One region of the Humibacter ginsengiterrae genome, then DNA from elsewhere that is predicted to be linked to it. Evidence: predicted binding sites of a transcription regulator. Region 1 holds the regulator's gene; each other region holds the start of a gene.
The links. Region 1 encodes HspR, which represses chaperone genes until heat shock. Its sites were predicted from a motif close to AAGTTGAGTCNNNNNGACTCAACTT; they were not measured.

Region 1 (4,930 bases):
TGTGCACCGCGACGGAGACACCATCACGGTGGCGCTGGCCGATCCGAGCCGCACGCAGTCGACCGCGACGCTGGTGCTGCCCGACTCGGGAAGCTTCAGCGTGAGCCAGGCGGATGCCGGTGCCTCCGTGGTCAGCGCATCGCCCTTGACTCTGCGGTTCGCCCTGGACGGCCACAGCCACGCGAAGCAGATCGTGCTGAAGCGCTGAGCAGCCGTCGGCTAGACCAACCCGGCCTTCGACAGCGCGGACTGCACGGCGGCGGCGATCACGAGCTGGCCGGCGGCGGTGGGATGCACGTCGCCGCCCTGCATGAGGTCGGGCCTGTCTTTCAGGGGGTTGCCGATATCGAGGTAGGTTCCGCCGACGGCTGACACCGCGGCCTTCAGGTCCGTTCCCATCTGGTCGAGCTGCGGCGGCGGGTCGTTCTGATTCCAGATCGCGCTGAAGCCGATGATCTCGGCCTTCGGCAGCGCCGCGTGCAACTCGTCGACGGCCTCGACCATGGCGGACCTCACCTCAGGTTCTGGGACGCCCAGGTCGTTGCTGCTCGCCGAAACGATCACGATCGACGGATGCGACGTGATCGCCTCGCGCACCTGCTGCAAGAAGGTCGTCCCGTCGTCGCCGACCGTGACGAAACCGTCTCCGTCGGCCGACAGGTTCGTGAGCGACCAGTCGTCGTCGTGCGCGATGATCACCGGCCACGCCTGATCGGGCCGCAGATTGTGGCCGTCCATGATGGAGTCCCCGATCGCGACGGCCGTTGAACGTCCCGCCGTCGCCGCAGCGGCCGGGGCCCCGACCGTGAGGTATCCGGCGACGGCCAACGCCACGGACGCCATGGCCAGCGCCGGCGCGATCGGCCGCTTGAACTTCATAACGATCAGGTTACGAACCCAGCTGTTGCCGCCGACCAGAGCTGGCGATGAGGTTCCTATGAGGTGCCAGGCCAGCGTGGCCTCCACGCCATGACCTGTGACGCGCCGCACGTTCCACCGGAAAACGACGCCTGAACCGCAAAGGCAGCGACACCGCTTCCGTCGGACCCTTCGGTTTTCGGTGCATCGTGCGAAATCTCGCTACACGAGGTGGGTTGCACGCATCCGCGCCTCGACGGCGGCGGCGATGACGAGCTGGCCGTCGGAGGTCGGGTGCACGTCATCGGACTGCATGTAGCCCGGCTTTCCGAGCAGCGGCGTTCCGATGTCGAGGTAGGTGCCTCCGACGTGCTTGACGGCGGCCTCCATGTCGTCGTTGATCTCGTCGAGCTGCTTCGGATGCTCGTTCTCGTTCCACACCGGGCTCACGGCGACGATGCGGGTGTGCGGAAGATCGTGCCGCAGCATGTTCATGGCGCTGATCATCGACGCCTGCACGTCAGACTCGGGTACGCCCAGGTCGTTGCTGCTGCCCGAGATGATCACCATCGACGGGTCGAACTGAACGGCCTCCTTCACCTGGTCGGCGAAGATCGAGCCGTTGTTGCCCTTGGCGACGAAGCCCGCCCCGTTGGTCGCGAGGTTGACCAGGTGCCAGCCGTTGTAGCCGGCGATCACCTTCGGCCAGGCCTGATCGGGATCCAGCCCGTTCCCGTCCATGATCGAGTCGCCGATGGCGACGACGGTGGTGGCATCGGCCGGCTGGTCAGCGACGATCGGATGACTGTGCAAATTCGCCGAAAGAGTCGTAGCGACCGCGAGTGCGGCGACGCCGAGCACGACTGCTGCGGCGCTCACGCCCAGCGCCACGGCAGCGACGGGCGTCCGTGTCATGACATCGACGCTACGACTCGAAGCTTTTGCACGCACTGCACGCTGTCATCACCGGTCGAGCGGCCGCCAGACGACCACCTGGTTGCTGCGCCGCACCCGGGTTCCGGCGCGCAGCGAGACGACCTCGCCCTCGGAGCCGGCGGCGAACACCCGGCGACCTGGCCGGTTCAGCATCTCGTCGGCGAGCGCGGTCTCCAGCTCGCGCACGCGTGCGCCGAGCCGGTTCACCTGGTTCTCGAGCTCGAGGATGCGCCGAATGCCCTCCAGGCTGACGCCCTCCGAACCGAGTCGTGCAACCTCCCGTAGCTGCACCACATCGCGCATCGAGTAGCGACGCGACCGCCCGGCCGTGCGGCGCGGGCTCACCAGTCCGAGCCGGTCGTATTGCCTCAGCGTCTGCGGATGCATGCCGGCCAGCTCGGCGGCCGCGGTGATCGCGAAGACGGGCGTCGTCTCATCCAACTCGACCATCACCGCTCACCTCCGCTCTCTTCAGAAGTCTTCCGCATTCGCTGGTTTCGACGCGCTCGACCGGCGGTGTCGGCTCGAGGTCACCGCGCCGCTGCGCGCGCCTTCGCGAGCAGCTCCTCGCGGGGATTCTCGTCGGGCAGCGTGGCGTCGAACGCTTTGAGCGCATCCTCACCCTGCTTGCTCAGGTGCGATGGCACGACCACCTGCACCTCTGCGAGCAGGTCGCCCGCCGCCTTTTTGGAGACGACGCCTCTGCCCTTCACGCGCAGCACCCTGCCGCTCGGCGTTCCGGGCGCCACCTTGAGCCGTACCGTTCCACCGTCGAGCGTCGGAACCTCGATCGTGGCGCCGAGCGTCGCCTCCGCGAACGTCACCGGCACCATGACGCGCAGGTTCAGACCCTCGCGTTCGAACACCGGATGCCTGCGCACCGTGACGGTGAGGTAGAGATCGCCGCGTTCGCCGCCATCCGGGGAAGGACGTCCCTTACCTGGCACACGGATGCGCTGCTTGTCGCTCACCCCTGCCGGAATGCGCACCTTCACGGTCTCGCCGTCCACGGTCAGGTGCACGGTCTCGCCGGTGACAGCGGTCTGGAAGTCGATGGTGGTGGATGCCGAGACATCCTGTCCACGGGTTGGGCCGCCGTAGCCCCGGAATCCGCCCGTCGACTGGCCGAAGCGCCCGTTGCCGAAGAGGCCGCCGAGCAGGTCGTCGTAACCGGCGCCGCCCTGCTGGAATGTGTAGGACTGCCCACGGCCGCCCTGGCCGAACATGCCGCCGAAGACATCCTCGAATCCACCGGCGCCCGCGCCGCCTCCCGGAGCGGTGAACCTGGCACCGGAGCCCATGGCGCGGATCTGGTCGTACTCCTTGCGCTGTTCGTCGTCGGAGAGCACGGAGTACGCCTCGCTGATCTCCTTGAACTTCGCCTCGGCCTTGGCGTCGCCCGGGTTGGAGTCCGGGTGGTACTGGCGCGCGAGCTTGCGGTAGGTCTTCTTCAACTCGGACTGCGAAACGTCTTTGGAGACGCCGAGCACCTTGTAGAAGTCCTTGTCGAACCAGTCCTGACTGGCCACCCGGCACCTCCTTTCTGTGTGTTCTGTTCTTGCGTGTTCGGTTGTGAACGGCGGCGTGTCATCGTTTCAGGTCGCAGTTTTCGTCATCATGTGGGCTCGAAAGCGACGAAAACTGCGACCTGAATGGAATGCGGACGCTACTGCGGGACCGCGACGACCACCTTGGCCGCCCGCACCAGCGTAGAGCCGAGCGTGTAACCCACCTCGACGACGTCGAGGACGGTCGGCTCCGTCACGTCGGGCGACGGCTGCTGGAAGATCGCCTCGTGCACGTTGTGGTCGAACGCCTCGCCCGCGGCACCGAACGGCTGCAGCCCTAGCTTCTCGGAAGCCGCAGCGCGCAGCTTGCCCGCGATCGTCGCGAATGCCGTCTCGCCCTCGAGATCGCCGTGCTTCTCGGCACGGTCGATGTCGTCGAGCACGGGCAGGATCGCCTTCGCCGCGTCAGCGACGGCTCGTTCCCGCTCGACCTCTCGGTTGGCCTCGGTGCGCTTGCGGTAGTTCGCGTACTCGGCTGTCACCCGCTGCAGGTCGGCGAGCCGTTCGGCGGCCAGTTGCTCGGCGCTGGACTGGCCCGACAAGAAGTCGAGATCCGCGTCGGAGAGGGATGTCTCGACATCCGGACCCTCATAGCCCTCGCCGGTGTCGACCACCTGCTCGTGCTCGAGATCGGGATCGGAGTCACCAGATCCGGGCCGCGCGGCGGAGTCCTTCGACTCCGCCGCGTCGCCGTCCGGCCGACGAACCTCGCCCGTCTCGGGGTCGATGCGTCGCTTGTCGCGGACGACCGGCTCCTCGTGCGGGCCCTCGCTCGCAGGCTCGCTCGGCGCTGGCGTCGCGCGATCGCTCTCGCGATCGCCCCCAGCTCCAGCGCGCGATGATTCGTCGTTATTCGCCATGACTACTTCTTCTCGTCCTCGTCGTCCACGACCTCGGCGTCGACCACGTCCTCCTCGGGGTTCGGCACCTCGCCGTTGCCCGGGTCGGCCACGTTCGGGTCGCCCTGCTCGCCCTGCGCCTGAGCGGACTGGTAGATCGCCTCGCCCAGCTTCTGCTGGCTCGCGATGAGCTTGTCGTGCGCGGCCTTCACCGCGTCGTCGTCGTCACCTGCGAGAGCGGACTTGAGGGCATCCACGTCGCCCTGCACGTCGGTCTTCACGTCCGCCGGCAGCTTGTCGTCGTTGTCCTTGATGAGCTTCTCGATGGAGTAGACCATCTGCTCGGCGCTGTTGCGCACCTCGGCGGACTCGCGACGCTTCTTGTCTTCTGCGGCGTGCTCCTCGGCCTCGCGCACCATGCGCTCGATGTCGTCCTTCGGCAGCGAGGAGCCACCGGTGATCGTCATCGACTGCTCCTTGCCGGTGCCCTTGTCCTTCGCGGACACGTGCACGATTCCGTTCGCGTCGATGTCGAAGGTGACCTCGACCTGCGGGATGCCCCGCGGCGCCGGCGCGATGCCGGTCAGCTCGAACGTGCCCAGCGGCTTGTTGTCGCGGGTGAACTCGCGCTCACCCTGGAACACCTGGATCGCGACCGACGGCTGGTTGTCGTCGGCGGTCGTGAACGTCTCGCTGCGCTTGGTCGGAATGGCCGTGTTGCGCTCGATC
Region 2 (4,930 bases), on a different contig from region 1:
ACGCCGTACTGCCTGCCCTCGAACGAGCGGGAGTAGTACCACCAGCGACCCTCGCGCACCGGAACGGAGAGGTCGGTCTCCTGAGTGCGCGACCTGATCTCCTCGAAGATCCGCTTGCGCAACGGTTCCAGGTGCGCTGTCCTTGCCTCGGTGAACGCGTTCTCCGCCTCCAGGTGCGCGATCACCTCTGGGTCGTCCTTGTCCCGCAACCACTCGTAGGGGTCTTCGACCGAGTCTCCGTGGTGTGTGCGGGTGAACGGGACCCGCTTGGCGGCGGGAGCGGCGATATCGAGATCGGGCATGGCATCCACGCTATCCGCAAGACGCGCGATGCCGCCGACGGCGACCACGGGTCGTCGATGGCAGCCTCGGCGTGGTGGAGTGTCGGTAGCGTTGCCTGCATGAGCATTCCGCAGCGCGTGTTGAACGATGGAACGAGCATCCCGGCGATCGGCTTCGGAACGTATCCGTTGCGCGGCGAGACGGGCGAGAAGGCGGTGGTGTCGGCGATCGAGGCCGGCTACCGGCTGCTGGACACGGCCGTGAACTACGAGAACGAGGATGCCGTCGGGCGCGGCATGCGGGCATCAGGGCTCGAGCGCGCCCAGCTCATCGTGCAGACCAAGATCCCCGGCAGGCACCACGGGTACGACGAGACGATGGCCTCGTTCGAGCAGTCCCGGCGCGCTCTGGACGTCGAGAAGATCGATGTATACCTGATCCACTGGCCGAACCCGAGCGTCGACCGCTACGTCGACACGTTCAAGGCGATGATCGAACTGCGCGACCGCGGTCTCGTGCGAACGATCGGTGTCTCTAACTTCACCGAGGAGTTCCTCACCAGGCTGCAGCGCGAGACCGGAGAGCTGCCCGCGGTGAACCAGATCGAGTTGCACCCGTACTTCCCGCAGGAGCGGCTGCGAGCGTTCCACGACGAGCACGGCGTCGTGACCGAGGCGTGGAGTCCGCTCGGCAAGAACTCGCCGGTACTGAAAGAACAGGCGATCGTGGACGCCGCCGCCTCTCACGGTGTCACTCCGGCTCAGGTCGTACTGCGCTGGCACGTTCAGCTCGAATCGGTGCCGCTGCCGAAGTCGGGCAATGCCGAGCGTCAGCACGAGAACTTCGACATCTTCGGCTTCGAGCTGACCAACGACGAGGTCGCGGCGATCACCGCGCTCGGCAGGTCGGACGGCCGGCTGTTCGGAGGCGACCCGAACCACCACGAGGAGCAGTAGCCGCAGCAAGCGGAGACGCACGAAGGCGGGGCCGGGGGATGAGTCCCCGGCCCCGCCTTCGTGCCAGATCTCAGCGCACGCGTGCGGTGCGCACGACGTTCACGCGTCGATCGGCTTCTCGTGCTTCTCCTCGACCGTCACCGTCGGGTGGTCGCCTTCGCCCGTGGCGGCGCCGCTGGTCACGGCGATCTTGCGAGGCTTCGCCTTCTCGCTGACCGGGATCGTCACGCTGAGCACGCCGTTCACGTAGTTCGCGGAGATCCGGTCGGTGTCGAGGCCCTGGCCCAGGCTCAACTGGCGCAGGAACGAGCCGGACTGGCGCTCGCGCGTGATCCACTTCACGCCCTCACCGCTCGACAGCGTGCGCTCGGCGCGGATCGTCAGCAGCTGACCGTCGACGTCGATGTCCACCGAGCCGGGGTCGATGCCGGGCAGGTCGGCGTTCAGCACGTAGGTGTCGCCGTCGCGGTACAGGTCCATCGGCATCAGCCGCGGCCCCTGCCCGCCGCCGAACATGGCGCCGGCCAGTCGGTCGAGTTCGCGGAACGGGTCGTAGTTGGTTGCCATCTCTACTCCTCCATGGGTCGATCCACGATGGTTCAAAGTTGAGCCGCATAGGCTCAACTACGGTCAGATTAGCACTCTGATGTGGAGAGTGCCAACGGTGAGTTCTTCCCGCCGCGTCTGCTCTGGGCGAACGCGGGTGAGGCACCGGCCGGGACCACAATGGAGGGATGCACGCAGCCGAGAGCCCCGAAGAGATCGCACGCCGCTTCGACGAGCGTGCGGGCCACTACGACGAGTCCGAGTTCCACACGGCTCTCGCCGGGGCGGTCGCGCAGTTCGCCGGAACCGACGGTGTGCGCAGCGTGCTCGACATGGCGACCGGCACCGGGCTCGTTCTGCGGGCGTTGCCGGAGGTGGACATCCGCAAGGTCGGTGTCGACCTGTCTCCCGGCATGCTCGAGGTTGCCCGTGAGCACCTGCCCGGTGCGCAACTGATCGAGGGTGACGCCTCGATCGCGCCCGACGTCGGCGGAGAGCAGTTCGATCTGATCACGTGCGTCACCGCGCTGCACCTCCTGCCCAGCCCGGTGGATGCGCTGCGATCGTGGCGCAGTGCGCTGGCGCCGGAAGGGCGTGTCGTGGTGGGGGTGTTCCGAACGGACGACGCGCGCGATGTGCCCGAGGTCGCCGAGGCCGTGAGCCGCGGCGCCGAGCGGCGCCCGCACGGCACGCACGACGAGCTGCACGCACGGGTCGGCACCGAGGAGGCGCTGAGAGTGCTGGCAGCCGAATCGGGTTACGAGCTCGGGAGGGTACGCACCTGGGTGCTGCCTGAGCCGCTCGAGGTGTGCCTGCTCGCAGAGCTCGTCCCGGCACGCCCACTCGGTGTCCGCGACGCATAATGGCGGGATGATCACGACCGAGCTGGCACGCGAGCTGCGAGACCACGGACTGGTGTGGCATCCGGCATCCGGCGACGTCTTCGCCATCGACTCGGGCGAGTTCGACGGCGAGACGTTCACCGTGAGCGACATGACGATCGAGGCCCATGAGTTCGACACCGGCACCATCCTCGGCTTCAACGGCACGACGGAGTGGGCGCTCGACTCGGTCGCGGTCGAGAACGCGGTGTGGCTGCCGCGAGAGGATCAGCTCCGTAGTCTCCTCGGCGGCACGTTCGTGGCGCTGAACCGCACGGATGCCGGTGACTACGTCGTCGAGACTGCTCGCGACGGCGCGCACGCACGTTTCGCTGCGGCGGAGGCAGAGACGGCGTATGCGCACGCGGTGCTTGCCCTCATCGCGCAGGCGACGGCGGACGCCGCCACCTGATCGGGCGGGCGCTCAGGCGTCCGCGAGCGCCGCGGGCGTGATTCCCGCCACAGGCGCGCATCCGGTCATCGCCATCGTGATGTCGAGTTCGGTGAGCACGTTCTGCAGCACCTCTCGCAGCACCGGCGATCGCGGTGATATCCGCGCGCTCCCCTCGTCGAGTTGACCGTGCCACCGCCACATGTGACGATCGACGTGGTCCTTAACGCACGGTGCACCACGGATGAACGTCGCCGTTGCGCCGCCTCCGGCTCGCCGGGGAAGCGGGAGGCCGTGCCCGTGCCCGCTATTCGAGAAAGACGTCGGTGGACCTCACCCTGATCGTCGTGCTGGTGATCGCGCTGGCACTCTTCTTCGATTTCACCAACGGCTTCCACGACACGGCGAACGCCATGGCGACGCCGATCGCGACCGGCGCGATGCGGCCGAAGATCGCGGTCGCGCTCGCCGCCGTGCTCAACCTGGTGGGGGCGTTCCTCTCCACGGCGGTGGCGAAGACCATCTCGAACGGCCTCATCAACGAGGGCCACGGCGGTGTTCTGATCACACCGACGATGATTTTCGCCGGGCTCGTCGGCGCCATCATCTGGAATCTCGTCACCTGGCTCTACGGCCTTCCCTCCAGCTCCAGCCACGCACTCTTCGGCGGACTGATCGGTGCCGCGATCGTCGGCGCCGGTTTCGGGTCGGTCGACTACGTCGTGCTGCTCGACAAGGTCATCCTGCCGGCCGTGCTTTCCCCGATCATCGCGGGCCTCGTGGCTTTCTGCGCCACCCGGTTGGCCTATGCGATCACGCGCCGGTACGACCGTCTGCCCGACGGTCGCGCCGGGTTCCGGTTCGGCCAGATCTTCTCGTCGTCGCTCGTGGCGCTCGCCCACGGCACCAACGACGCACAGAAGACGATGGGCGTCATCACGCTCGTGCTCATCTCGGCGGGCGCGCTCGCGCCGGGTTCGAATCCTCCCGTGCTCGTCATCGCGGCCTGTGCGCTGGCCATCGGCATCGGCACCTACACCGGCGGATGGCGCATCATCCGCACCCTGGGCAAGGGGCTCACGGATGTGAAGCCGGCGCAGGGCTTCGCGGCGGAGACCAGCACCGCGGCGACCATCCTCGCCTCCTCGCACCTCGGGTTCGCGCTCTCGACTACACAGGTGGCATCCGGATCGGTGATCGGATCCGGCCTCGGCAGAAGGGGCTCCAGCGTGCGGTGGGGCACGGCCGGGCGTATCGGTCTCGGCTGGCTCATGACGCTGCCCGCCGCGGCCGTCGTCGGCGCGATCACGGCCCTCATCGGACTGCTCGGGTTCGTCGGAGTGGTGATCGATCTCATCATCGCGGTCGGCGTGATCGTGCTGATCTTCGCGATCTCCAAGCGCAATCGGGTGTCCGCGCGCAACGCGTTCGAGGGCGTCAACGAGGTGGCCGAGTCCGGACGCGTCGTCAAGATCCGCAAGGTCAAGCCGAAGAAGCCGAAACGGAGCGCAGCATGAGCGGCATCGACTGGATCTCGTTCGTGATCGTCGCCGCCGTGGCGCTGGTCGCTGCGTGCGTCGTCATTTCGCTATATGCGCTGGCGCTGAGGATGCTCTCCACGGCGGGCAAGGCGCCACACGTCACCCCGGCGGAGTTCACGGACGCGATCACGATCGTCACCCCGGCCGAGGCTGCAGCGGAGGCGAAGCGCATCAAGAAGGCCGCGTCGCGCAGCCCGCTCACGCCGCTGCAGAAGCGTCTCGCGCTTATCGTGGCCTACACGTGCTTCGTGCTCTGCGCCCTGGTCGTGCTGTTCGGCATCTATCTGATCGTCCCCGCCCTGCATAGCTGAATACGCACCTCAGTCGGTGCGG
Region 3 (4,930 bases), on a different contig from region 1:
GGGCGGGGCGAACGTCGACCGCTCGACGACGGCGACGTCGGTGGTGAAGGTGCACGGCAAGCCGGACCTCACGCTCTCCCCCGGGCGCATCGATCCGGCCAGCGATGCGTGGGAGGACAGCCGCAAGCCCCTGGTCGGCGAGTTCCTGTTCCGCGGCGAGAACGTCTTCGTGATCGGCAACCACTTCGACTCGAAGCTCGGCGACCAGAACGCCGACGGGCGCTACCAGTACCCGCAGCAGTCATCCGCTGTCCAGCGGCAGAAGCAGGCTATCCAGGTGCACGACTTCGTGACATCGCTGTTGAAGGCCGACAAGAAGGCGAAGGTGGTCGTCGCGGGAGACCTGAACGACTACCAGTTCAGCCCCGCACTGCAGACGCTCACCGGCGCGGCATCCGGCACCCCGATCCTGCGGGATCTCATCACCACGCTGCCGAAGGACCAGCAGTACACCTACGTGTACGACGGGATCTCGCAGGTGCTCGACCACATCCTCGTCACCGCGGGCGTCGGCAAGCCGGACTACCAGGTAGTGCACGTCAACTCGGAGTTCGCGAACCAGGTCAGCGACCATGACCCGCAGGAGGTGGCACTGACCGCCGGCGCCCGCCCATGGGCGCTGCCAGGCCTCGAGTCCCGCCGCTGCGAGCCCTCGGCGGTCGCCACCGACTACTCGGATGCCCTCGACAAGGTCACCTACAACGGCGTGCAGGTGGGCGGTCTGTCATCGCTCGCGCGCGACCCGCGCAGCGGCGGCTACGTCTCCGCCGTCGACAATCACGGATCCGACCCGGCGCGCATCTGGTTCCTCTCCGGAGTGACGCACCCCCGGATCACGCGGGACCCGCTCGTGCTGAAGCGCCCGGACGGCACCCCGTACAACGGGACGAACAGCGACAACGAGGGACTCGCCGTGCTGCCGAACGGGGACTTCGTCGTCAGCAGCGAGACGGAGCCGTCGATCCGCGTGTTCGGAAGGGACGGCATCCAGAAGGCGTCGCTCCCTGTTCCCGACCGCTTCGCCGTGACCGGAACGACCGCCGCGGGCCAGGCGACCGCGAACGCCACGCTGGAGGGCCTCACGATCACGCCGGACGGCAAGACGATCGTGGCGGCCATGGAGGGCGCGCTGTCGGGCGACGTCTCGACCGACGGCGACGCCACCGCGCACCGTCTGCTCGTGTACACGCAGGGCAGGCACGGCGCCTGGACGCTGTCGAAGCAGGTGGAGTACCGGGCGGAGCCGGGCATGCGCATCCCCGAGGTGGCCGCGTATGGCAACGACTCGCTCGTCGTGGAGGAGGCGGCCTGGTCGCCGGCCATCGGAAACTCGGTGAAGCTGTACGCGGTGACTGGGCTGCGGAAGGCCCACGACGTGAGCGGCGTCTCGAATCTCTCGGACGCATCCGACACCCTGGCTTTGCACAAGACGCTCGTCGCCGACGTCGTGCAGTGTCCCACGCTGGGAGCGAGCGCCAAGGAGGCGCAGGCGAATCCGCTGCTCGACAACTTCGAGGGCATGGCGGTGACGTTCACCACCGGACCGTTCCGTCTGGCGGGTATCGCCCTGATCAGTGACGACAACTTCAGCGCGTCGCAGACCACGCGCGTGCTGAACCTCATCGCGAAGCTGCCGTAAACGCATCGGAACGAAGGGCGCCGGCCACTGTCGGCGCCCTTCGCCGTGCGCGCGCGATGCCAGGAGTTGCACCGGGAATATCCCTGCGTGATAGATGTTGAAGTTGATAACACCCGGCTCAAGTTCGGGTGGTTCAACGGAAGACAACCCGGAAACTACAGGAGATTCAGTGCCTGAGAACTTCATCCCCGGTGGCGCCGAGGCGAACGGCGAGGGCAACTCGTTCGACGACTTCCTCGCGCGTTACCTCGCGGGCGAGCGCGCTCGCGCCGCCCGCTCGATCGACATCAGCCGCTTTCTCAGCCGGCGCACCCAGGAGGTGCTGCAGCGTGCTGGGCGGTTCGCGCTCGAGCACGGGCACAACGAGCTGGACGCGCTGCACATTCTTCGCGTGATGGCCGACGAGGACCCGGCCGCCGACGCGATGCGTCGCATCGGCGTCGACCCCACGCATATCGTGCGCGCCGCGGACCAGCGCCTGCCGCAGACCGGCGAGGCGACGACGGACGCGCCTGCCCTGACGCCTCCGGCGCAGCGCACGCTGTTCCACGCGTACCAGGTGGCGCGCGCATCCGGCTCCACCTACATCGATCCCGAGCACCTCTTCTACGCGCTCGTGATCGCTCAGGACTCCCCCGCCGGCCAGGTGCTGCAGTCGGCAGGCGTGACGCCCGAGGCGCTCGCGGGTGCCATGCGTGAGGCCGCGACCGTGGGCGCTGGAAGTGATGCGGATGCCGAGGGGCAGGCATCCGAGACGCCCATGCTCGACCGGTTCGGCACCGATCTCACGCTCGAAGCCCGCGAAGGCAGGCTCGACCCGGTGATCGGCCGGGTCGACGAGATCGAGCAGACCGTGGAGATCCTCTCCCGGCGCACCAAGAACAACCCGGTGCTGGTCGGCGAGGCCGGTGTGGGCAAGACCGCGATCGTCGAGGGGCTCGCTCAGGCGATCGTCGACGGCGTCGTTCCGGAGCAGCTGCGCGACAAGCGCGTGATCTCCCTCGATCTGCCCGGCATGCTGGCCGGGACACGTTACCGCGGCGACTTCGAGGAGCGCCTGACGAAGCTCATGGACGAGATCTCGCAACGTAAGGGCGAGCTCATCGTCTTCATCGACGAGGTGCACACGGTGATGGGTGCGGGCGCCGGCGGCGACGGCGGAATGGATGCCGGCAACATCCTGAAGCCGCGTCTCGCGAAGGGCGAGCTGCACCTGGTCGGTGCGACGACGCTCAAGGAGTACCGGCAGATCGAGAAGGACCCTGCACTGGAGCGCCGCTTCCAGCCGGTGACCGTTGCGGAGCCGTCGATCGAGGACTCTGTCGCGATCCTCTCCGGCCTGCGTCACGCGTACGAGGAGCACCACGGCGTCGAGTACACCGACGAGGCGATCCGCGCGGCCGTCGAGCTCAGCGCCCGCTACGTCTCCGACCGCTGCCTGCCCGACAAGGCGATCGACCTGATCGACCAGGCCGGCGCGCGACTGCGGCTGCGGCTCGGCAAGCAGGCAGACGCATCCGATCTGATGCAGCGGCTGGCCGACCTGGAGGCGGAGAAGAACGCAGCGGTCTCGGCGGAGCACTACGAGGAGGCGTCGAGGCTGCGCGATGAGATCGCAGGCGTCGAGTCCAGGCTGGCGGAGGCATCCGCTGCTGGTGCACGTATCGGGGCGGATGCCGTGATCGACGAGGCGCAGATCGCCGCGGTGATCGCGCGCGCGACCGGCATCCCGGTCGCCCGGATCGGCGAGGCCGACCGCGAGCGTCTGGCCAAGCTGGAGAGCGAGCTGCACGAGCGTGTGATCGGACAGGACGACGCGGTGACGGCGGTCGCGAAGTCGGTGCGCCGCAGCCGCACGGGCATGGGCGACGAGCACCGGCCGGTCGGCAGCTTCCTGTTCCTCGGGCCGACCGGCGTGGGAAAGACCGAGCTGGCGAAGGCCCTTGCGGCGTCGTTGTTCGGCTCGGAGCGCTCCATGATCCGCTTCGACATGAGCGAGTTCGGCGAACGGCACACTGCCGCTCGGCTGATCGGCGCCCCTCCCGGCTACGTCGGCTACGACGAGGCCGGGCAGCTCACCGAGCGCGTGCGCCGCAACCCGTACTCGGTGCTGCTGTTCGACGAGATCGAGAAGGCGCACCCGGACATCTTCAACCTGCTGCTGCAGGTTCTGGACGACGGGCGGCTCACCGACGGTCAGGGCCGCACGGTCGACTTCCGCAACACGGTGGTCATCATGACCTCGAACCTGGGCAGCGAATTCCTGGCCTCCAAGAGCGGTGCGCTGGGCTTCGTGGCACCGGGCGCCGACGGATTCGGTGACGAGAAGGCTCTGCGTGACCGGGTGATGGGCAAGCTCCGTGAGAACATGCGGCCGGAGTTCATCAACCGCATCGATGAGATCGTGCTGTTCCGCAAGCTCGACAAGCAGCAGCTGCGCGACATCGTGCACCTGCTCCTGACCGCCACCCAGTCGCGGCTGCGCACGCGCGAGATCTCGCTGACGGTGACGGATGCCGCCGTCGAGTGGATCGCCGAGCACGGCTACGAGCCGGAGTTCGGCGCGCGGCCGCTGCGCCGGGTCATCCAGCGCGAGGTGGACGATCGCATCGCCGACCTGCTCGTGAACGGCTCCGTCGACGACGGCGGGTCGGTGCGTGTGGACGCGTCAGGCGATGAGCTGCACGTGACGGCCGAGCGGCGGATGCCTGTGGCCGCCTAGGACTTGTCTGAACGACGAGGCCGTGGGAATCCCCCACGGCCTCGTCGTGTCTGCAGCCCGGCCGCGTGCCTACGCTGAATTCGTGGACACCGTCGTTCGCGCGGCGACCGAAGAGAACATCCCTCAGATCGCCGCCATGATGGCTAGAGCGTTCGACGCCGATCCGGTCATGCGCTGGGCGGTTCCGCGCGCCGAATCCCGGCCCCGCCGGCTGGCCGGTGTGTACAGGGCGATCGTGCAACACGAAGGAGTGCCGTTCGGCGCCACCGATGCGGCCGTGAGCGAAGGCGCGGTGGTCGGCGCCGCGGTGTGGCGATCACCCGGCAGGCGGCTGATCGGCCGGCACACTGTGCCGTTCGCCCTGGCGGCGGGGTGGGCGCTGGGCCCGAGCATTCCCCGCATGGTCACGATGGGAAGACGGGTGTTCGCCGCCTACCCCGCACAGCCGCACTGGTATTTGCAGCTGCTCGCCGTCGATCCTGTCGTGCAGAGACGGGGTGTCGGCACCGCGTTGATGGTCGCCGGCCTCGACCGGGTCGATGCGGAACGCATGCTCGCCTACCTGGAGA

Region 2: ACYVII_RS04485 (Hsp20/alpha crystallin family protein) is a predicted target of HspR. The motif match lies at 1,841-1,865, and genes of this name have one in related genera.
Region 3: ACYVII_RS08160 (ATP-dependent Clp protease ATP-binding subunit) is a predicted target of HspR. The motif match lies at 1,740-1,764, and genes of this name have one in related genera.

What each region holds. Positions count from the first base shown of each region.
Region 1 is NZ_BAAGWY010000010.1:82,226-87,155, forward strand. It holds gene ACYVII_RS12740 (polysaccharide lyase 8 family protein) at 1-208, shown strand, start outside; gene ACYVII_RS12745 (SGNH/GDSL hydrolase family protein) at 220-879, opposite strand; gene ACYVII_RS12750 (SGNH/GDSL hydrolase family protein) at 1,081-1,773, opposite strand; gene ACYVII_RS12755 (heat shock protein transcriptional repressor HspR) at 1,822-2,244, opposite strand; gene ACYVII_RS12760 (molecular chaperone DnaJ) at 2,325-3,323, opposite strand; gene ACYVII_RS12765 (nucleotide exchange factor GrpE) at 3,461-4,222, opposite strand; gene dnaK (molecular chaperone DnaK) at 4,225-4,930, opposite strand, start outside.
Region 2 is NZ_BAAGWY010000002.1:425,306-430,235, forward strand. It holds gene ACYVII_RS04475 (S9 family peptidase) at 1-302, opposite strand, end outside; gene ACYVII_RS04480 (aldo/keto reductase) at 402-1,238, shown strand; gene ACYVII_RS04485 (Hsp20/alpha crystallin family protein) at 1,338-1,805, opposite strand; gene ACYVII_RS04490 (class I SAM-dependent methyltransferase) at 1,973-2,647, shown strand; gene ACYVII_RS04495 (hypothetical protein) at 2,655-3,077, shown strand; gene ACYVII_RS04500 (inorganic phosphate transporter) at 3,383-4,573, shown strand; gene ACYVII_RS04505 (peptidase) at 4,570-4,908, shown strand; gene ACYVII_RS04510 (uracil-xanthine permease family protein) at 4,918-4,930, opposite strand, start outside.
Region 3 is NZ_BAAGWY010000005.1:90,230-95,159, reverse strand. It holds gene ACYVII_RS08165 (esterase-like activity of phytase family protein) at 1-1,639, shown strand, start outside; gene ACYVII_RS08160 (ATP-dependent Clp protease ATP-binding subunit) at 1,809-4,361, shown strand; gene ACYVII_RS08155 (GNAT family N-acetyltransferase) at 4,444-4,930, shown strand, end outside.